One region of the Janthinobacterium sp. 35 genome, then DNA from elsewhere that is predicted to be linked to it. Evidence: predicted binding sites of a transcription regulator. Region 1 holds the regulator's gene; each other region holds the start of a gene.
The links. The regulator LexA, encoded in region 1, represses DNA repair genes until DNA is damaged. The targets are predictions, from matches to a motif close to ACTGTATNNNNATACAGT.

Region 1 (5,446 bases):
CAAAAAAGCCGGGCGAACCCGGCTTTTCATCATGCGGCAATGCTTGCGGGCCAGGCCCGCAGACAATTACGCGTTCGCGTCTGGTACGACAGCGATAACAACTTCCACGACCACGTCGGTGTGCAGAGCAACCGAAACGTTGTGCTCGCCAACGATCTTCAGCGGGCCGGTAGGCATGCGGATTTGTGCTTTTTCAACAGCAAAACCTTGCTTGGTCAGCGCTTCAGCGATGTCGAAGTTGGTGACGGAACCGAACAGACGGCCATCAACACCAGCTTTTTGAGCAACTTGAACGGTCAGGCCGCTCAGTTTTTCGCCCTGGGCTTGCGATGCGGCCAGTTTGGCGGCAGCAGCTTTTTCCAGTTCGGCGCGCTTGACTTCGAATTCAGCCACAGCGGTTGCCGTAGCACGACGTGCCAGGCGTTGCGGGATCAGGAAGTTACGTGCGTAACCGTCTTTGACTTTGACGACTTCGCCGAGGTTACCGACGTTAACAACTTTTTCTAACAGAATGATTTGCATAGTTCTTCTCCAGGAATATCTGACCGATTAAGCGTGGTGCAGATCGGTGTATGGCAGCAGCGCGAGGAAGCGAGCGCGCTTGATTGCGGTGTCGACTTGGCGCTGGTAGTGCGCTTTGGTACCGGTCAGGCGTGCTGGCATGATCTTGCCGTTTTCTTGGACGAAGTCTTTCAGCGTGTCGACGTCTTTGTAGTCGACTTGCTCAACGTGAGCTGCGGTGAAGCGGCAGAACTTCTTGCGTTTGAACAACGGATTTTGCTGTTTGCGTTTTTCTTTAAGCTTGAGCTTATTTTTGTCGAACTTTTTACCGAATGCCATGTCAGGCTCCTGTATCTAAAATGCGCTAGTCAGAATTGACTGCACTAAAATCAATGATGTGAAACACCAAACTCTTGCTGTTGCGGCTCTTCCTGGCCAGGAAACCCGTGAACTGATACACCCCGCCCAAGCTTGCCTGGCTGAACCGGCCTGAAATTTCGCCAGCGGCTAGCGCGGCAACATCAAACTCGGTCAAACGGGCAATCCCTGCTTCCATCTGCTGCGAACTGTGTTGCAATACTGCATTCACAATCGGCAGCCCTGCCGGGGTATAGCGCAATATTTCGCGCTCGGCAATGATGGCGGTTACTTGTAGCTGGTTCAGCGCACGATCCTGGTCAAGAATTAAGCTGCTGCTGCGGCAGGAGCGGCTGCTGGTGCTTCGGTGCGGTGGCTTTTGGCCGCGTCTTCGCGTTGTACCGATTTCATCATCGGCGAAGGAGCTGTTTCAGCTTTCTTCATTTTAACGGTCAGGTGACGCAACACGGCATCATTGAATTTGAATGCTGTTTCCAACTCGACCAGGGTCTCGTTGTCGCATTCGATGTTCAGGCAGATGTAGTGTGCTTTAGGCAGCTTTTGGATCGAGTAAGCCATTTGACGGCGGCCCCAATCTTCCACGCGGTGAACCGAACCGCCGCGGGTGGTTACGCTGGCTTTGTAACGTTCGATCATCGCGGGCACTTGCTCGCTCTGGTCCGGATGGACGATAAAGACTATTTCATAATGACGCATGCAAACTCCTTCAGGTCGGATTGATAATCGCCCACCCCGGCGTCAAGACGGGTGTGGGAAGGTCAGCCGAAGATTATAACCGCCTTTTGCAAACGTTTCAATCATTCCTTCAACAAGCGGCCCGCGCACGGGGCAGGCCAGGCGTTTTTTCCTGCCCATTCCAGTATTTCGCACGAAATTCGCGCAAATAACCGAAATCCCCTTGCATAGTGGGCGATACTGTACAAAAATACAGACTGTTCATATAGACAGCATTTTAGTATGCACCCACCGCTCATGATCAAGCTGACAGCACGACAAGAACAAATCCTGAACCTGATCAAGGACGCGATTGAAAACACGGGTTTTCCTCCCACCCGTGCCGAAATCGCCAATGAACTGGGTTTCAAATCGGCCAATGCGGCCGAAGAGCATTTGCAAGCCCTGGCCCGCAAGGGCGCGATCGAGATTTCGCCTGGCACCTCGCGCGGCATCCGCCTGATCGGTGCGGCAGCCGAAGCAGCGCCATCGAAGGTGCCGGCAGCGCTGCTGATGTCGCTGCCCCTGATCGGCCGGGTGGCGGCAGGCTCGCCCATCCTGGCACAGGAAAACCTGGAAGCTAGCTACAACGTGGACCCGGCCCTGTTCTCGGCCAAGCCCGACTTCCTGCTGAAAGTACGCGGCTGGTCCATGCGCGACGCCGGCATCATGGATGGCGACTTATTGGCCGTCAAGAAGGTCGACAGCGCCAAAAACGGCCAGATCGTCGTGGCCCGCATCGGCGACGAAGTCACCGTCAAGCGCTACAAGAAGACGGGTTCCGTCATCGAACTGCTGCCGGAAAATCCCGACTTCAAGGTCATTACCGTGTCGCCGGAAGATGAGTTTGCACTGGAAGGTTTGGCAGTGGGACTGATGCGCAGCTGGCATTAATCAAGTACATGCAAAAAGGGCCGCAACAGCATGACTGTTGCGGCCCTTTTTTATTGTCCAGGCGTTTTATACATCCAGCGCGCTACGGAAATCCTCGAGCAAATCGGCCTCATCCTCAATACCCACCGACACGCGGATCAAGGACTCGGCAATGCCCATGCTGGCGCGGCGCTCGGCACCCATCTCATAAAAGATCGTGTGGGCGACGGGAATGACCAGGGTGCGCGTGTCACCGAGGTTGCTCGCTGGAATGGCCAGATTCAAACGATTCAGGAAATCGAAGCAATCGATGCCATCTTTTAATTCAAAGCTGAACAGCGAGCCATAGCTGCGGAACAAGTCCGTCGCCAGCGCGTGCTGCGGGTGCGACGCCAAGCCCGGGTAATGCACTGCCGCCACGCGCGGGTCGGCGGCCAGCATGCTGGCCAGCGCCAGGGCATTGGAACAGGTGCGGTCCATGCGCAAGGCCATGGTTTCCGCGCCGACGGCGATATGGTGCGCCGCTTCCGGGCCCAGCGATGCGCCGAAGTCGCGCAAGGCCTTGGCGCGGATTTGCGCGATGCCCCACTGCGCGGGCGCCGCCTTTTTATAATTGTCGAAAATGTTCGGGTACTGCGTCCAGTCGAACACGCCCGTGTCCGTCAAGCTGCCGCCCAGCGCATTGCCGTGGCCGCCGATGGATTTCGTCAGCGCATTGACCACCAGGCCCGCGCCCACCGCTTTCGGGCGGAACAGGTAAGGCGTCGTCATGGTGTTGTCGACGATGTACAAAATGCCGCGTTCCTTGCACAAGGCGCCGATCTTTGCCAGGTCGGCGATCTGCGTGCGTGGATTGGCGATGGTTTCCACGAAAACAATCCGCGTTTGCGGCGTGATGGCGGCCGCCACGTTGGCCACCTCGGTGGCGTCGACGAAGGAGACGGCGATGCCCTGCCCCGTCACCGTTTGCCACAGGCTGTTGGTATTGCCAAACAAAAAGGCCGACGACACCACATGGTCGCCCGCGCGCAGCAGCGACTGCACCACGGCGCCGATGGCGCCCATGCCGGTGGCGAAACACAAGGTGGCCACGCCATCTTCCATCTTGTTGACCTTGTCTTCCAGCGCGGACACCGTCGGATTGCCCTGGCGGCCGTAGCGGAAACCGGGCTCCTTGCCCTGGAACACGGAAGCGAGCTGGCGTGCGTCGCTGTAGCCGAAGGCGACGGAGGTGTGCACAGGTTTGTGCAGCGAGCCGTGCTCGATACCCTTGCGGCGGTCGTTATGCAGGATGGTGGTGGTAAAGCCGTAGGTTTTTTTGGTGGTCATGGTGGAAGTTCCGGAGTTCGATTTGCCGCTTAACCCAAGGCAAGTGCTGGGGTCAGACCCGACGGGTCTGACCCCGAAAAAAAAGCCCGGCCATAGCCGGGCTCCACATCACCCTTCGGTGGTGGCGAGGTTCAGGTTCAGCTGGGAACGTGGCGTATCTTCCGGCGCTGCCGCCTTCGGATGGTGGCGCGCATATTCCAGGCGATCCAGGTATTCCTGCGACACGTCGCCCGTCACGTACACGCCATCGAAGCACGAAGCCTCGAAGTTCGTCAGGGCCGGATTGACGTCGGCAATCGCCTGCTTCAACGCGCCGATATCCTGGTACACCAGGTAATCGGCCGTGATTTCGCGGCACACTTCTTCCGTCGTGCGGCCATAGGCGATCAGCTCGTCGCGCGTCGGCATATCGATGCCGTACACGTTCGGGTAGATCACCGGTGGCGCGGCCGAGGCGAAGATGACCTTCGTCGCGCCCGCTTCGCGTGCCATCTGCACGATTTCACGGCTGGTGGTGCCGCGCACGATGGAATCGTCGACCAGCAACACGACTTTATCCTTGAATTCGGACGGGATCGCATTGAGCTTCTGGCGCACGGATTTCTTGCGCGCCGCCTGGCCCGGCATGATGAAAGTACGGCCGATGTAGCGGTTCTTGATGAAACCTTCGCGGTATTCCAGGTTCAGCGCCAGTGCCAGCTGGATGGCGGCAGGACGCGAGGAATCGGGAATCGGCATGACCACGTCGATATGCACGTCCGGCAATTCGGCACGGATCTTCTCAGCCAGGTATTCGCCCATTTTCAGGCGCGTGGCGTACACCGAGGCGCCGTCGATGACGGAGTCGGGACGGGCCAGGTAGACGAATTCGAAGACGCACGGATTCAGGCTGGCATTGTCGGCGCACTGAGCGCTGTGCAATTTCTTGTCGGCATCGATGAAGACGGCTTCGCCGGGACCGATGTCGCGCACGAAGCGGAAGCCCATGCCTTCCAGGGCCACGGATTCGGAGGCGATCAGGTATTCGGGGCCTTGCTCCGTTTCATTGATGCCCAGGCACAGCGGACGGATGCCGTGCGGGTCGCGGAAGGCCAGCAAGCCCACGCCGGCGATTTGCGCCACGGCAGCGTAGCCGCCCTTGACGCGGCGGTTCAGCACGGTGATGGCCTTGAAGATGGCTTCCGGGTCCAGGTTCAGGCCCGTTGTCGCTTCCTGGATTTCATGCGCCAGCACGTTGAGCAGCACTTCCGAATCGGAATCGGTATTGATGTGACGGCGGTCATTTTTGAACATTTCCTGTTTCAACTGTTCCCAGTTGGTCAGGTTGCCATTGTGCGCCAGGGTGATGCCGAACGGCGCATTCACATAAAACGGTTGTGCTTCCTCTTCGCTCGACGAACCGGCCGTCGGGTAGCGGCAATGGCCGATGCCCGTCGTGCCTTGCAGCGAACGCATGTTGCGCGTACGGAAGACGTCACGCACGAGGCCATTGGCTTTGTGCATGGAAAACATACTGCTGTGATTGGTCGCAATCCCTGCCGCGTCCTGACCGCGATGTTGCAAGAGCAACAATGCATCATAGAGCAATTGATTGACAGGTTGATGGGAAACGACGCCGACGATGCCACACATGGTGTGCTCCTAAACTGTG
Region 2 (5,446 bases), 240 kb from region 1:
AATAACCCACACCGCCATTTTCGATGCTGGAACCGAACAGGTTGCCCTGCTTGTTCGACACGGTGCCCGAGCCGACGATAGTGCCGGCGCCCAGTTCGCGCGTCTTCGCCGCATGGGCCACCAGCTGGGCGAAATTGAAGGTCATGTCTTCGCCCGCATTCGGCTTGCCGAACGGTTTGTCGTTCAAGTCCACCAGCAGCGGCAAATGCAGCTTGCTGTCGGCCCAGTGGCCTTCAAGTTCATCGGGCGTGACGGCGACGGGCGAAAACGCGCTGGCCGCCTTCGACTGGAAAAAACCAAAACCCTTGGCCAGTTCGCCCGGAATCAGGTTGCGCAGCGAGACATCGTTGACCAGCATCACCAGGCGAATCGCTTGCGCCGCATCGTCCACGCTGGCGCCCATGGCCACGTCACCCGTGACGACAGCCACTTCGGCTTCCAGGTCGATGCCCCACTCTTCCGACAGGGCGAAGATGGGGTCGCGCGGGCCGATAAAACTGTCCGAGCCGCCCTGGTACATCAGCGGGTCCGTGTAGAACGAGGCCGGCACTTCCGCGTTGCGCGCCTTGCGCACCAGTTCCACATGGTTGATGTAGGCGGAACCGTCGGCCCACTGGTAGGCGCGCGGCAGCGGCGAGTGGCACAGCTTGGCGTCAAACGGCTGCGCGTCCGGCGCCTGGCCCGCATTCAGGTCGGCGTAGGCCTGTTCCAGTTTCGGCGCGATGGCGTCCCAGTTGTCGAGCGCTGCCTGCAGGGTGGGGGCGATGGCGGCCACGCGCTGGTAATGGCGCAGGTCGCGGCTGACGAGGATCAGGGCGCCGTCACGGCTGCCGTTTTTCAGGGTTGCGAGTTTCATGGTGTTCCTTGTTCGGTGGTTGTTTCAGAGAGGTTGCCGATCCGGGGCGCTCAGGCGTCGGCCGGCGCGTGCATCCAGGCGGCATGCTTCGGCGCGCGGCGCGTCTGCGACCATTCTTCCAGCATTTCCCATTTGACGGCGTCCAGTTTGGCCATCATTTCGGGCGTGCCCACGTTGGCCGCCAGTTCCAGGCGGTGACCGTTCGGGTCGAAGAAATAGATCGACTGGAAGATGGCGTGGTTGACGGGGCCCAGCACCTCGATGCCGGCGGCCACCAGGCGCTCCTTGGCCGCCAGCAGTTCTTCCATGCTGCCCACTTCCAGCGCCAGGTGCTGCACCCAGGCCGGGGTATTGCGGTCGCGGTCCATCGGCGGCTGCGTCGGCAGCTCGAAGAAGGCCAGCACATTGCCCTGGCCCGCGTCGAGGAAGACGTGCATGTACGGGTCCGGCGCCTTGGTCGACGGCACCAGGTCTTCGGCGATGGCGAGGACGAAATTCATGTTCAAATGCTTGACGTACCACTCGACGGTTTTCTTCGCGTCGATGCAGCGGTAGGCGACGTGGTGGATTTGCTTGATCTTCATGGTGTTTGTCTCCAATGGATGCGCCCGAGGCGCGATGGCTGGCCTGTTTTTCAGCTTTTCACCATTAGAATCGAGTTCCAGCTATCATACAAACAATTTTTAACCATTGATTTATCGGATTATCTTATGAGTCCCAGCCTGCGGCAAATGCGCGCCTTCGTGGCGCTGGCCAAGACCGGCAGTTTTACCCTGGCCGCCGAATATCTGCACGTGACGCAATCGGCCTTGAGCGGCTTGATCAAGGAGCTGGAAAGCGTGCTGGGCGTGCGCGTGGTCGAGCGCAGCACGCGCAAGACGCAACTGTCGGAAATCGGCCGCGAGCTGTATCCGCTGTTTGAAAAGATGATCGAGGACCTCGACGGCGCCATGGCCGGCATCGCCCAGCGCAAGGCCCTGAAGACGGGCCTGGTGCGCATCGCCGCGCCGCAGATGATGGCGTGCACCCTGCTGCCGGAAGTGATCGCCGCCTACCGCCAGGCGCACCCGGAGGTGCAACTGCGCCTGGTCGATTGCCCCGTGGAAAACGTGTCGGCGCGCGTGTTCAGCGGCGAAGTCGATTTCGGCATCGGCCCCGAGCGCGACCCGACGGCGGAAATCGCCGCGCAAGTGCTGTTCGAAATGCCCTTCGTGCTGGTCTTCCCCGAGCAGCACCCGCTGCAGCAGAAAGAGCGCGTCACCTGGGCCGACGTGGGCGACTACCCGTTCATTTCGCTGCAGGGCCAGTTCACGGAACGCCTGCTGCGCGACATGCACGGCGCGTTCCGCGAACTGTCGCTCAATCCCTACAATGAAGTGACCTTCATGACGACGGCGCTGGCCATGGTCAGCGCCAACCTGGGCATCACGGTCTGCCTGCCGTACGCGGAACCGATGGTCAAACTATACAAATTGCACATGCGCGCCCTGCACCAGCCGGAACTGACGCGGCGCTTTTTCGTCTACACGAAGACGGGCCGTTCGCTGTCGCCGGCGGCCGAAAGCTTCATGGCCTTCCTGTTCCAGTTCGTCGAGACGCATGAGTGGAACGTCGGCGGAAACAACGGCGCACGCGCCGCGCTGCCGGCGGGCAGCGCGGCGGGCAGCGCCTTATAATGGCGCATCGCCCTTCAGCAAACACGCCATGACCCAGCCCGACCAGCACGACCTGTCCGCCATCGACGCCGCCACCATCGCCATCAACCAGCGCATGAACAAATTCGACGGTCACGACCAGGTCTGGCTGTTCGGCTACGGCTCGCTGATCTACAAGGCGGACTTTCCCTATATTGAACGCCGCCCCGCCAGCATCGCCGGCTGGACGCGGCGCTTCTGGCAAGGCTCGCATGACCACCGGGGCACGCCGATGGCGCCGGGCCGGGTGGCCACCATCGTGCCCCAGGCGGGCGCCGTGTGCGACGGCATGGCCTATCTGATCACGCCCGAAGTCTTCGACCACCTCGACCACCGCGAAAAGAACGGCTATTTGCGCCTGGCCACCGATATCACCTTCGACGATGGCGGCAAGGTCGAAGGCCTGGTGTACATCGCCAACGAAGAAAACGCCGCCTTCCTCGGCGCCGCGCCGGAACTCGATATCGCGCGCCAGATCGCCCGATCAAACGGCCCCAGCGGCCCGAACAGCGAATACCTGCTGCACCTGGCCAGCGCCCTGCGCGAACTGGGCAAGAGCGACCCGCATGTCTTTGCCATCGAGCAACATCTGGCGCAGCTCCAGGCACCTGCCCAAGACAGCGCCGCAGCGTACCCCGGCAGCATCAGCGCTGACGCTGGTTCAACTTAAAACAAATCCAGCTGCCCGGCATTGCCCCCTTTTGCCGAGTTCCCCAACGGCGGCACCACCAGCGGCCGGCGGAACTGCGTGCAATCGAGCTGCTTGAAGCGGCCACCCTTGCCGTGCAAGCCCAGCCGATGCACGGCCTTTTCAAAGCGCTGGTGGATCAGGTCGGCCCACACGCCCTCGCCCCGCATGCGCGTGCCGAACGCGCTGTCGTAATCCTTGCCGCCGCGCATTTCGCGCACGCGGTTCATCACGCGCTGGGCCCGCTCCGGGAAGTGCGCTTCCAGCCATTGCTGGAACAAGGGGCTCACTTCCCACGGCAGGCGCAGCACCACGTAATGGGCGTGGATGGCGCCCGCGTCGCGCACGGCTTCGAGCAGCTGCTCGATTTCCGGCTCCGTCACGAAAGGAATGATGGGCGCGATGCTCACGCCCACGGGGATGCCCGCCTCCGTCAAGGTGCGGATGGTGCGCAGCCGCCGCGCAGGGGCCGCCGCGCGCGGCTCCAGCGTGCGCGCGATGACGGGGTCGAGCGTGGTGACAGTGACGGCCACGGCGGCCAGGCGCCTGGCCGCCATCGGCGCCAGGATATCGATATCGCGCTCGATCAGCGACGATTTCGTGATCAGCGCCACGGGGTGGTCACACTCGTGCAGCACTTCCAGCACGCGCCGCGTCAGCTGCCGTTCGCGTTCGCACGGCTGATACGCATCGGTATTGACGCCCACGGCGATCGGCTCGGCCACATACGACGGCTTGGCCAGTTCGCGCCGCAACAGTTCGGGGGCGTTCACCTTGGCGTAGATGCGGCTTTCGAAGTCCAGGCCCGGCGACAGGCCCAGATAGCTGTGCGTGGGACGGGCAAAGCAGTAAATGCAGCCGTGTTCACACCCCCGGTATGGATTCAGGGAAACGTTGAACGGCAAATCGGGCGAAGCGTTGCGTGTGAGGATGGTGCGCGCCTGCTCGTCGCTGACCTGCGTTTTCCAGCCCGGCGCCGCCTCCCCCTCCGCCCCATCCAGGCCGCCCACGCTCCAGCCGTCATCGAAACCGGCGCGCGCGTGCGCCTCGTAGCGCCCTTGCAGGTTCGACACGGCGCCGCGCCCCTTGTGGGCTTTCAGCGATTGCGGCGGCAACATGGCTTGCCCGGCGAAGCTGTCATCGTGCTCTGGAATGATTGCTTTCATGAACGGCCCCATCAACTGTATATACGTACAGTATACTATGCCGCTATGCGGGCAAGATCAAGGGCTGGCGTGCTGCTGTTTCACGCTTTTTCAGCATGCGGTATGACATAACTCAACTGCTGTGCGACAAAGCCGTCAAATGCCGTGATCAGAGGAACGAAGCGGGACGCGTCCTGCTCCAACTGCATCAGGGCATAGCAGGTCGCTTCCAGGGTCGATAACTGGTCTGGCGCGTGCGCCTTGCGGATCAGGTAATGGGAAGCGGGCGTGTCGCGCAGGGGCAGGCGCGGCAACTGTTGCAACTGGGGATTCAGGTACAGCATCTTGCGGCTCTTGCGCCAGGTGGCGTCCAGCACCACCAGCCGCAATTGGCTCAAAAATCGGGCCGGATCGAGCAAGATGGCGGGGTTGAGCGGGGGCGGGGGCGCGATGCCCAGCGAACGGTCGCCGGGCGTATCTGGGTACAGCAGCACGTTGTGCTTGTCGGCCAGCAGTGCGGCGAGCGTGTCCGGGGCAAACTGCTCGCCCGTCAGCATGCGGCTGTTGGGCAGGCTCAGGTGCAGCAAGCGGGCACTGCCCTTGGCGTTATGGACTTCCAGCGGATGCTGCAGGATCAGCACGTCCACTGCATGGGCCACGGGGGCGATCCAGCGGCAGATGCAGCTGGATGCGGCGCGCAGGCAGGCTGGGCAGCGCGCGCGTTTGGCGGGTTCAGCCTCGGAGGACGATGCAGCGGCAGGGCTGGAGGGATGGCTGGAGGTAGAGCTTGAGGTACGACGGGTGGTCATGGCGGAGCGCGTTCGCGGCTGTCTTCAAGCCGCGATTGTAGCGCCCGCGCCATGCCACGGGGAATCTGCGCTTAAAACTCTTCCCATTCGTCGGCGCCAGACGCCACCGGTGCCTTCGGCGCGCGTGCCCGCACAGCGTCCGCCGGCGCCGCCTTGCCCGGCGCGGCTGCGGGCTGTGCTGGCGCGCGCCGTACCGCCGCTTGCACGACAGGCCGCACGGCGGTTTTGAGCGGCGCAGGCGCTTTCACAGACAG
Region 3 (5,446 bases), on a different contig from region 1:
AATAAATCGCTCGAACAACAAGGTGCCACGCGATGGATCAACCTCGGTCACGCCCAGGCAGTAGCACACGGCACTGTTGGCCGCCGAACCGCGTCCCTGGCACAGAATCTTGCTGGCCCGCGCGAAGCGCACGATATCGTAGACCGTGAGAAAGTAGCTTTCATAGGACATCTCTGCAATCAATTCGAGCTCCCGCTCGATGAGAGACTGGACGTTGGCCGGCACGCCGCCGGGATACCGCCAGTGCGCACCAAGGTATGCCTGCTGTCGCAAATACCCGCTTGGCGTCATCCCCTCAGGCACAATCTCCACCGGGTACTCGTAACGCAACTCGTCGAGCGAGAACGTACACAGATTTGCGACGCGGACCGTTTCCTCGAGCGCGGCGTGCGAATAAAGATTGCCCAGCCGGACCCTGGAGCGCAGGTGCTGCTCGGCGTTCGACGCCAGCCGATAGCCACAGTGTGCGACCGGCACGCCATGACGGATCGCGGTCATGGTGTCCTGCAGGGGTTTGGCCGAACGCACATGCATCACCACATCACCGGTAGCCACCACGGGCAGGTCGAACTGGGCGCCGACAGCGGCAACGATATCCTTGTGCTCCTGGTCACGCGATCGGAAGTGCAAGGTCAGCGCAATCCGCGCACGACCGGCGGCACATTGCAACAGCCAGGCCCCCTGCCGCTCGATGACTTCGAGCTCCGCGCCATAGCGCGGCAGCAAAATCAGCTGACAATCGGGCATACCACGCAACGCCGTCAAGTCAGGCGGCGGTGCCGCAATATCGCGAGGTCGTACAAGATACTCGCCCTTTTTCGCGCGCCGACGCGCAACGGTGATCAGCTCGCACAAATTGCCATAGCCGTTCCGGTTCATGGCCAGGATAAGCAGCGAGAAGGGCGGTGTACCGTCCTCCGGCGTCACCAGCATCTGGCTCCCAATCAGCAACTTTAGGCCAGCCTCTTTGGCGGCAAGATGTGCCTTCACCACACCTGCCACAGTGCATTCGTCGGTAATCGCCAGAGCGTGATAGCCAAGACCAGCGGCACGCTGCACCAGCTGCTCGGGAGCGGACGATCCATGTAAAAATGTAAAATGACTCACGCACTGCAATTCGGCGTAGGAGGGGAGGGCGGTCGCCATGGCTCGCATCCGTCAGGCGTACAGTCCATGCAGAAACCAGCGACTATCCACGATGCGCTCAAGGTAAATCCAGTAGCACGTCGCATCGGTACCTTGCGCAACATAGTAGTCGCGCGCGACCGACTTCGCATCCCACCAGCCGGCCTCAAGTCGCTCAGGTCCGCGTATCAGCCTGAGGGGGCTCAAGTAAAAAGGCCTTTCGTCGCGCGTCAGCAGCTGTATGGGCTTGGGCAGCACAAAGCAGGGACGATCCAACACCAACTCATCCTCGCGGCACGACGCCATTTTCGCCGTGGCCGGCCCCCAGCTGTTGCACTGCTCGGGGCGATGGTCAGGAGACAGCACCGGCACCAAAACGTTTTCCGGACCTAATCTGGCGGACAACAGTTCCAACAGGCGAGTGAAATCAGCCTGCGAACCGCCGGGCTCTGGAAATAGCTGATCGGTTAGCGGCTGCCTCGGTTCGAGCTGCACCACTTCCAGTCGTAGTCCAATGACCGGCGCACTCAATTCTGTCTTGGCCAGGCGCTCCCTCAACAACCTTAACAAGTGTGGCTCTTTCCACGCCGGCTTGGCCAACGTAATTTCGACAGGCGTCGGCAGCACCGCAGAACGGCCGCGCTCGTGCTCCAGAAGCAGTCTAAAAGTGATCACAGCCAGCTGGCGAGCAGCAAGCCAGCCAATGAGCTGCAGGATCAAGGTCGTGGCGCCATGCATCAACGCTTCCGCATGCTCGATTCGATCGAAGGTTTCGATATGAGCGGAGAATTGCGCTGGCACTGATATCCAACGATGCATTTCTTCGATATCACCATACGCACGGTCGAGGGAATGCAACAGCTGCTTGCTCGTCCGTCGCAGTAACCCGGCTCTCGGCAATTTCCGCACATCGCTCAGCGTACTGGCGCCGATACCATCGAACCAGGTAAGAAATGGCGCAGCCGATGGCACAAGTGAACAGGGTAACCCGTCGAGTCGGAAAGCCAGAGTTGCGGATTGCAGGCACCTTCTACGCGGAGAATGACGTCCACTCTTTATGTGAGCAAGCAGCCAGGCACCTTCCGCCGTCGGCGCCGCACCCAACCGCCCGGTAAATCCGAGGCGGCGGATGCTATCGCGTACCCGTCGACACAATGAAAGCGCACCACCAAACAACGAAAGACTCGCACCGACATTGAGCAACAGGCTGAAATCATCGGTGAACGCAACCTCGGGCGTGAACTGCAACATCACCATCGCAATGGAATCGAGCGCACGCGATTCCTTTTCTATATCGCGATCCAAAATGATCGCACCAGGTGCAATGGTCTCCACCCCGCCAGACCGCATGCCAATTCGCACACCGGCATCGATCGCCTCTGTCGAAGCGACCAGCACTTTTCCACCATCCACAACCACATAAGAGCCTGCCTCAGACCAAAACGGGCGGAGCGTTTCGAGCGGTAACAGCGGCAGGTATAAAGTTAACAGCAGGGACGTTTTCATGATGCACGGGGTGACGGCCAGTAGGCATATCAGCAAGCGGAATAAATAGGGTTTTATCGGAAACAGGACCACGTCGCTTCAAGACCTCAACGTGGACACCGCCCATCGCTGGCCGAACTCCCAGCCGAAGGGACGCGGGCGAGGCTTCACTCGCGCACGCCATAGGACGAATCAACCAGAACCAAGTTTCCGCGCCTTGGGCCGCCAAATTCAAGCGACGCAGTGAATCGGAACGGATATGGTTCTGCCAAAACACGACAGCACCGCAACTACCATTTTTAAGTATTTGTTCCGTCGTCCAAAGAGCGTCTCCGGTACTGGGGGCCCGAACCCATATCAATCGACCGATGTCGATGCCCCATATCTTAAATGCGAGCGAATGCGGGATATAAGGAGGCTGAACCAACACAATTCTTTGCTTATCCGACAACTTGGCAAGCAATGGCTTAAGTAGCTGCAACTCTCCAATACCGGATTGCTGAACCAGCAACTCGATAAGCGACGAACGTGGCCAGCCAGCACCAGGCAATTCTCCATCCAGCAACGAATATCCGGACGAACAGCTAACGTCGCGCGACACTGCCAGCTCACTTGCACGCCAGACATGAGAAATCACCAGGGGATCAGTGACCTCCACAGAGAATTCAGAGCAAACTTGAGAGCAGAGCAAAGCCATGAGAAAGCACAATCGTTATCAACATAGTACTGTATATATATACAGTGTATGCGTGATTGTTTGATTGTGCAAGAGGCAGCTTCAGCTGAAACGGGGGGAGCGGGAGGGGAGGTGCAGCGGAACGGAAAGACAGGTCAATGAATGGCCGCCACCTTCACAGGGTCTCCACGTCGAGGCCGAGGTCACGGCCAAGCACACATTTCTTCTCTTCGGTATCAGTGCGAAGGCACAGATCGAATACCGTAGTAGCTGTTGACGGAACCGCACCAAATAATCTACTTTCCAAATATCTGTCAGCAGCCGCGTCAGCCTTATCACAACAGTGCGCCACAATAATCTTGCTAAATTGAAAACTAACTAGTAGCATGAATGACACAACAACAATTATCGGAGTCGACATGAAATCGATTATTAAGTTTTCTATTTTCGCAACTTCAATTGCCCTGTCAAACGTTGCTAACGCAGGGGTCGAGTGTTTCACCCGCATTTCAGCTCAGCTAACGACGAAAGACAACCATTGCGGAAAACATTGCAGTACATGGGCTGAAAGAGTTCCACCACAAACGATTCAGCTTGAAATGCCGGACTCATTCAAACAAAAATCGGCGTTCTTCAAGAATCCACAAGTAGCATGCTCTGGCGGAACGTGTGGTTTTGGATCGTTCCCCCCCATCGGCGTTACATCTCCAACCAATATTTCCTATACATTTAGACATCACAGTCGCCCGGCGATAGTCACAATATCAGCAGAAGTGTGCATCTTGAACGATGCTGTTCCCCCTGTTCCCCCTGTTCCAAATCCTCCCAGTGGGCCAAGCAAGCCAACTCCGCCAATACCAACGCCGCCTTCAGTTCCCGTACCTCCGCAAAAAGAACACGTTACCCGCGAAGCCGGTCCCATGGATGCAAATGATTGCGCACGTATGAAAAACAACTGGATGGTCAATGCGAGGCAGTACTGCAGTCCATACAACGTGAATATTGTTGCCACCAATCTTACCTGTGCCACCGATGCAGATCGACTAGGCCGCTCTGTATCTGGTGTGTTTTTGTGCGTAAAATAGTAAACATGGTCATTATCATTCGCAGTAAATTTCCAGGGAATAAGTGATGAGTGCCAAGACAACTATCGAAAACGTTGGCAACATGAATGAAGCCTCTATCGAATTTGCCGGGCAATATGACACGATCTGCGCCGAGTGCAACCAGCGCTGTTGTTCGCCCTGTACTGCCAACGGCGATATAACCAAGTGTGCTTACACCAAGTTTGAGAACTGCTCGGTATGCGGCCATGCCTCATCAGTTCATTTTGCAGGGCCTCATGAATAAACAAAGCAACGATTGCTTAAAAAAGACTTGGGACAAGCGTACGTGGCCTCACACTGCTTCGAAGCAGTGTGAGGCCATCATTTCGTAACGCCACGTTCAATTCAAGACGTCTCATGCAAGACGCTTTCGCTCAAGTTGCTTCGCTGCCCATTACGTCCTGATTCCTTCACGTCGCCTTCGCTGGCCATTCATCGAGGCACCGTTCGAACGCCGCGATCCGCGCATCAACCATGCTGTCGATGCGGCGCTCGCGCACTTGCTGCTCGGCGCCGAACAGATCGAGCCGGTCGATTAAGTAGGCCGCCAGTGCCGCCACGATCGCTGTCAGCGAGCCGACGACAATCGCAGTGGCACCCGCCGCCAGCGGCCCCAGCACAGTCAGATACTTGCTGACGACCTCTTCCAGCATAATCCCGCCACCCACCACCAGTGCGCCCGTCATCAGCTTAGAGGCCGCGTGCATTGCTTCCGCACCTGACATGTCGTCAGGGCGAAACACCAGCAGGCGCACCGCTTGCAGCAGGGACAATCCGCCTTCGCGAATCAAACGAACCGCCCGCTTGCCGGTAGTGAGGAAAGCATTCACCACCGTTGTTACTAAACTGGACAATAATCCGGCAATGAAACCTTCCTTAAACGCGGTCAGCACGGTTTCCCACTTGCCAGCGATGCGTTCGGCGATACGACGCAGGCGCACCGCCGCCTCTTCGATATAGCGCTGTTCCTGCATGCCCTGGCGGTACAAATCGCCAATTTCGTCGAACAGCGCCGCAAAAAACTCCACCAGCACCACGCCGAGCGCCTGCTGCA
Region 4 (5,446 bases), 820 kb from region 1:
CTTGTGCGTGACATGGTAGCCTCTTATTTTGTAAAAAGTTGCAGGTGTTCGACGATCGGGCCCAGGGCCAGCGCGGGAACGTAATTGAGCACACCGACCAGCACCACCACGCCGATCAGCAGGCCGATGAACATGGGGCCGTGCGTGGGCATGGTGCCGGCATTGGCCGACAGGCGCTGCTTGGCCGCCAGCGAACCGGCCACTGCCAGCACGGGCACAATCACGCCGAAGCGGCCGAACCACATGGCGATCGCCAGCATCACGTTGTAGAACGGCGTGTTGGCGGACAGGCCGGCAAACGCGCTGCCGTTGTTGTTGGCCGCCGACGTGAAGGCGTACAGGATCTCCGAGAAACCGTGTGCGCCCGGATTGGCGACGCCGATCTTGCCTGGTTCGACCATTACGGCGATCGCCGTACCCGTCAATACCAGGGCTGGCGTGACCAGGATGGCCAGCGACACCATCTTCATTTCATAGGCCTGAATTTTCTTGCCCAGGTATTCAGGCGTGCGGCCTATCATCAGGCCGGCGATGAAGACAGCCAGGATGGCAAACATCAGCATGCCGTACAGGCCCGTGCCCACGCCGCCGAAAATCACTTCGCCGAATTGCATCAGCAGCAGCGGCACCATGCCGCCCAGGGGCATGTAGGAGTCGTGCATGGAATTGACTGCACCGCACGATGCCCCCGTCGTCACCGCCGCGAACAGGGTCGAGGAGCTGATGCCGAAGCGCGTTTCCTTGCCTTCCATATTGCCGCCCGATTGCAGGCTGCTGGCCTGCTGGTCCACGCCCAAGGCTTGCAAGGCGGGATTGGCTTGCTGCTCGGCGCTCATCACGCCGACCGTCATGACGACGAAGATCATGGTCATCGCGGCCAGCACTGCCCAGCCCTGGCGCAGGTCGCCCACCATGCGGCCAAAGGTGAAGCACAGGCCGGCGGGAATGATGAAAATAGCCAGCATCTGCAGGAAGTTCGACAGCACGGTCGGGTTTTCGTACGGATGCGAGGAATTGGCATTGAAGAAACCGCCGCCATTCGTGCCCAGCAGCTTGATCGATTCCTGCGAAGCGACGGGGCCCATGGCGATCGTCTGCGTGGTTGCCACTTGCGCTTCCATTACGGGCTTACCGGCCGTATCGAGCACGGGCTGGCCGTCGGCCGTCACTTTCGGCGTTTCATACGCCACGTGGTCGAGCAGGGTCACTTCCTTGTAGGCGGAAAAATTCTGGATCATGCCTTCGCCCATGAAAGCGACGGACAGGGCCAGCGACAGCGGCAGCAGGATGTACAGCGTGGAGCGCACCAGGTCGACCCAGAAATTGCCGATCGATTTGCCCGAGCGCGAGGCGAAGCCGCGCACCAGCGCGAAGATCACGGTAATGCCGGTGGCCGCCGAAAAGAAGTTCTGGCACGTCATGCCCAGCATCTGGGTCAGGTAACTCATGGTCTGTTCGCCGCCGTAGCCCTGCCAGTTGGTATTGGTGACAAAGCTGACGGTGGTATTGAACGAAGAATCAGGGCTGACGGCGCCCATGCCCTGTGGATTCAAAGGCAAGACGCCTTGCAGGCGCTGCAGGCCGTACACGAAGACGGCGCCGAGCGCGTTGAATACGATCAGGGCGATGGCATAGCTTTTCCAGCCCATGGCCTTGTCGGCGGGCAGGCCGGACCAGCGGTACAGCAGGTTTTCCAGCTTTTGCAGCCAGCCCAGGCCGCGCACGGGGCCATCGCCGGCCACCTTGGACATGTACAGGCCCAGCGGATAGCCGGCGGCCAGCAGTACGGCCAGGAAGGCCACCAGCAGCAATATCGATTGCGTCGTCATCACAGTTCCTCCGCTTTCAGCAGCGCCACCAGCAGGTACACGAGCAGGCCAGCCGAGACCACGGCGCCCAGCACATAAAACGCGTTCATTTGACGCTCCCTAGTTTGTCGCAGGCGACGGCAAAGCCGGCCACCACGACGAAAAAAACGGCAATCAAGCCGAGATACACGATATCCATTCCCACCCTCATTCAGGTTTGTTTTGATAGTGAGCAGATTAGCCAAAAGGGTCTAAAAATTTCGTAAAGACTGGAGAGGTGCTTGTAAACAAGATGTAAAAACGGCGGCTTTGCCGCATAAAATCCTTCACAATGGGCGCCAAACCACGCGCACGGTGCACTGTTGTTGCTCTGGAGTAGCGCTATTGCTCGCTGGACAAGATAGAATGCGCGAGCGTCCGCACAAGGACGCCAAGCCTGCCGCGCTGCCCTCTGCCAGTGACGCTGGACGGAATATACTGTATATTCATACAGTTATCGCCGCCGTTGTCACTGCGCCCTGCAGTGCCCCGGCCTGGCGTTCCAACCACTGTCTTTACTTAGCTTGAACACGTATGGCCACTAAAAAACCAGCATCCGACTACAGCGAATCATCCATCCGTGTCCTGAAAGGACTGGAACCCGTCAAGCAGCGCCCGGGGATGTACACCCGCACTGAAAATCCGCTGCACATCATTCAGGAAGTGATCGACAATGCCTCCGACGAGGCGCTGGGCGGTCATTGCACGCATATCGCCGTCACGCAAAATACGGATGGCAGCATCACCGTCGAAGACAATGGCCGCGGTATTCCCGTCGGTATCCACCCTGAAGAAGGCGTGCCGACGGTGGAAATCGTGTTTACACGGCTGCACGCGGGCGGCAAGTTCGACAAGGGTTCGGGCGGCGCCTACGCGTTCTCGGGCGGCTTGCACGGCGTCGGCGTGTCCGTCACCAATGCGCTGTCGACGCGCCTGGAAATCACCGTCTGGCGCAAGGAAAGCGACGGCAATGGCTTGCATCACATGGTGTTTGCGAATGGCGACGTGATCGAGCCCCTGAGTTCCCGCCCCGCCCCGCGCGACGGCAAGAAGTCGGGCACGCGCGTCACCGCCTGGCCCGATGTGAAGTATTTTGATTCGCCGAACATCTCGCAAACCGAACTGCAGCGCCTGCTGCGCTCGAAAGCCGTGCTGCTGCCCGGCGTGATCGTCACCTTGACCAACGCCAAGACGGGCGATACGCAAACCTGGCAGTACGCGGAAGGCTTGCGCGGCTACCTGACCGAATCGCTGGCGCAGGTATCGAATGGCGAAACCCTGATTCCCCTGTTCGAAGGCGCGCAGTACGCGGGCCCGGATTCGGAAGGTTTTGCCGAAGGCGAAGGCGCGGCCTGGGTGGTGGCGTGGACGGAAGAAGGCGCCATCGTGCGCGAATCGTATGTCAACCTGATTCCCACCTCGAATGGCGGCACGCACGAATCGGGCTTGCGCGACGGCCTGTTCGGCGCCGTGAAAAACTTCGTCGAAATGCACTCGCTGCTGCCGAAAGGCGTCAAATTGCTGCCCGAAGACGTGTTTGCGCGCGCCTCTTTCGTGCTGTCGGCCAAGGTGCTGGACCCGCAATTCCAGGGCCAGATCAAGGAACGCCTGAACTCGCGCGACGCCGTGCGCCTGGTCTCGACCTTCACCAAGCCGCCGCTGGAACTGTGGCTGAACCAGCACGTCGACTACGGCAAGAAGCTGGCCGACCTGGTGATCAAGCAGGCGCAGTCGCGTCAGCGCTCGCTGCAAAAAGTGGAAAAGAAAAAATCCTCGGGCGTGGCCGTCCTGCCGGGCAAGCTGACCGACTGCGAATCGTCGGACATCACGCGCAATGAACTGTTCCTAGTCGAGGGCGATTCGGCGGGCGGTTCGGCCAAGATGGGCCGCGACAAGGAATTCCAGGCGATTTTGCCCCTGCGCGGCAAGGTCCTGAACTCGTGGGAGACGGACCGCGACCGCCTGTTTGCGAATAACGAGATCCACGACATCGCGGTGGCCATCGGCGTCGATCCGCACGGCGTGGGCGACTCGCCCGACCTGTCCGGCCTGCGCTACGGCAAGATCTGCATCCTCTCGGATGCGGACGTGGACGGCTCGCACATCCAGGTACTGCTGCTGACCCTGTTCTTCAAGCACTTCCCGGCCCTGATCAACAAGGGCCACATCTGCATCGCCCGACCGCCCCTGTACCGCGTCGACGCGCCGGCGCGCGGCAAGAAGCCGATGCAGAAAATCTATGCGCTCGACGACGGCGAACTGGTCGCCATCGAGGACAAGCTGCGCAAGGAAGGCGTGAAACAGGGCGCCTGGTCGATCTCGCGCTTCAAGGGCCTGGGCGAGATGAACGCCGAGCAGCTGTGGGAAACCACGATGAACCCGGACACGCGCCGTTTGCTGCCCGTGACTCTGGGCGAAATCGACCACATGACTTCCGCCGCGCGCTTCAATATGTTGATGGGCAAGGGCGAAGCGGCAGGACGGCGCGCCTGGATCGAAGAACACGGCAATGAGGCGGAGGCGGATATCTGATGATCATCGGCATCGACCTGGGCACCACCAACAGCCTGGTCGCCATCTGGCGCGACGGCAAGGCTGCCATCATCCCGAATGCACTGGGAGAGCACCTGACGCCGTCGTGCGTCAGCATCGACGACGACGGCAGCGTGCTGGTGGGCCGCGCCGCGCGCGAGCGCCTGCAGACGCACCCGCAACTGACGGCGGCCGTTTTCAAGCGCTACATGGGCAGCGAAAAGAAGATCACCCTCGGCACGCAGCAATTCCGTCCGGAAGAGCTGTCGTCGATGGTGCTGCGCGCGCTGAAGGAAGATGCCGAAGCCTTTTTGGGCCACAAGGTCGAGGAAGCCATCATCACCGTGCCCGCGTATTTCAGCGATGCGCAGCGCAAGGCCACGCGCATCGCCGGCCAGCTGGCGGGCTTGCGCGTGGAGCGCCTGCTGAACGAGCCAACGGCCGCCGCGCTGGCCTACGGCATCCGCGACAAGGATCAGGAAAGCAAATTTCTCGTCTTCGACCTGGGCGGCGGCACGTTCGACGTGTCGATCCTGGAGCTGTTCGAAGGCGTGATGGAAGTGCGCGCCTCGGCCGGCGACAATTTTTTGGGCGGCGAAGACTTCGTCACGGTGCTGGTCGACGCCTTCCTGGAAGGCAGCGGCTTGCGCGACGCGGCCGGCAGCCGTTTGTTCGATCCGCGCCAGCAGCAGTTGCTGCGCGATGAAGCCGAACGCGTCAAGCGCCTGCTGTCGGAGCAGCCATCGGTGCGCATGGCCACGCGCTACCAGGACAAGGAATACAGCTGGGAGATCAGCGAAGACAGACTGGCGCAGTTGTGCGAACCGCTGCTGGCGCGCCTGCGCCTGCCCGTGGAACGGGCGCTGCGCGACGCCACCATCCGCGCTGCGGAATTGAATGAAGTGGTACTGGCCGGCGGCGCCACGCGCATGCCGCTGGTGCGCAAACTGGTCTCGCGCATGTTCGGCCGCTTCCCCGCCATCCACCTGGACCCGGACGAAGCCGTGGCGCTGGGCGCCGCCGTGCAGGCGGGCCTGAAGATGCGCGATGCGGCCCTCGACGAAGTG

Region 2: the regulator LexA is predicted to act here: its motif matches at 4,419-4,436, upstream of CLU93_RS19890 (PA0069 family radical SAM protein).
Region 3: the regulator LexA is predicted to act here: its motif matches at 3,336-3,353, upstream of imuA (translesion DNA synthesis-associated protein ImuA).
Region 4: the regulator LexA is predicted to act here: its motif matches at 2,285-2,302, upstream of CLU93_RS15120 (DNA topoisomerase IV subunit B).

Annotation. Positions count from the first base shown of each region.
Region 1 covers NZ_PEFN01000001.1:4,224,042-4,229,487, reverse strand. The annotation lists gene rplI (50S ribosomal protein L9) at 67-522, opposite strand; gene rpsR (30S ribosomal protein S18) at 550-840, opposite strand; gene priB (primosomal replication protein N) at 866-1,165, opposite strand; gene rpsF (30S ribosomal protein S6) at 1,186-1,575, opposite strand; gene lexA (transcriptional repressor LexA) at 1,852-2,487, shown strand; gene CLU93_RS18840 (cystathionine gamma-synthase family protein) at 2,554-3,795, opposite strand; gene purF (amidophosphoribosyltransferase) at 3,904-5,427, opposite strand.
Region 2 covers NZ_PEFN01000001.1:4,468,175-4,473,620, reverse strand. The annotation lists gene CLU93_RS19910 (fumarylacetoacetate hydrolase family protein) at 1-856, opposite strand, end outside; gene CLU93_RS19905 (VOC family protein) at 907-1,440, opposite strand; gene CLU93_RS19900 (LysR family transcriptional regulator) at 1,567-2,532, shown strand; gene CLU93_RS19895 (gamma-glutamylcyclotransferase) at 2,561-3,220, shown strand; gene CLU93_RS19890 (PA0069 family radical SAM protein) at 3,217-4,356, opposite strand; gene CLU93_RS19885 (tRNA-uridine aminocarboxypropyltransferase) at 4,485-5,192, opposite strand; gene CLU93_RS19880 (methyl-accepting chemotaxis protein) at 5,264-5,446, opposite strand, start outside.
Region 3 covers NZ_PEFN01000002.1:102,844-108,289, forward strand. The annotation lists gene CLU93_RS27645 (error-prone DNA polymerase) at 1-1,155, opposite strand, end outside; gene CLU93_RS27650 (Y-family DNA polymerase) at 1,159-2,631, opposite strand; gene imuA (translesion DNA synthesis-associated protein ImuA) at 2,558-3,307, opposite strand; gene CLU93_RS28080 (hypothetical protein) at 3,706-4,371, shown strand; gene CLU93_RS28400 (hypothetical protein) at 4,418-4,636, shown strand; gene CLU93_RS27665 (lactate permease) at 4,803-5,446, opposite strand, start outside.
Region 4 covers NZ_PEFN01000001.1:3,399,219-3,404,664, reverse strand. The annotation lists gene kdpB (potassium-transporting ATPase subunit KdpB) at 1-14, opposite strand, end outside; gene kdpA (potassium-transporting ATPase subunit KdpA) at 24-1,829, opposite strand; gene kdpF (K(+)-transporting ATPase subunit F) at 1,829-1,918, opposite strand; gene CLU93_RS15120 (DNA topoisomerase IV subunit B) at 2,382-4,379, shown strand; gene CLU93_RS15115 (molecular chaperone HscC) at 4,379-5,446, shown strand, end outside.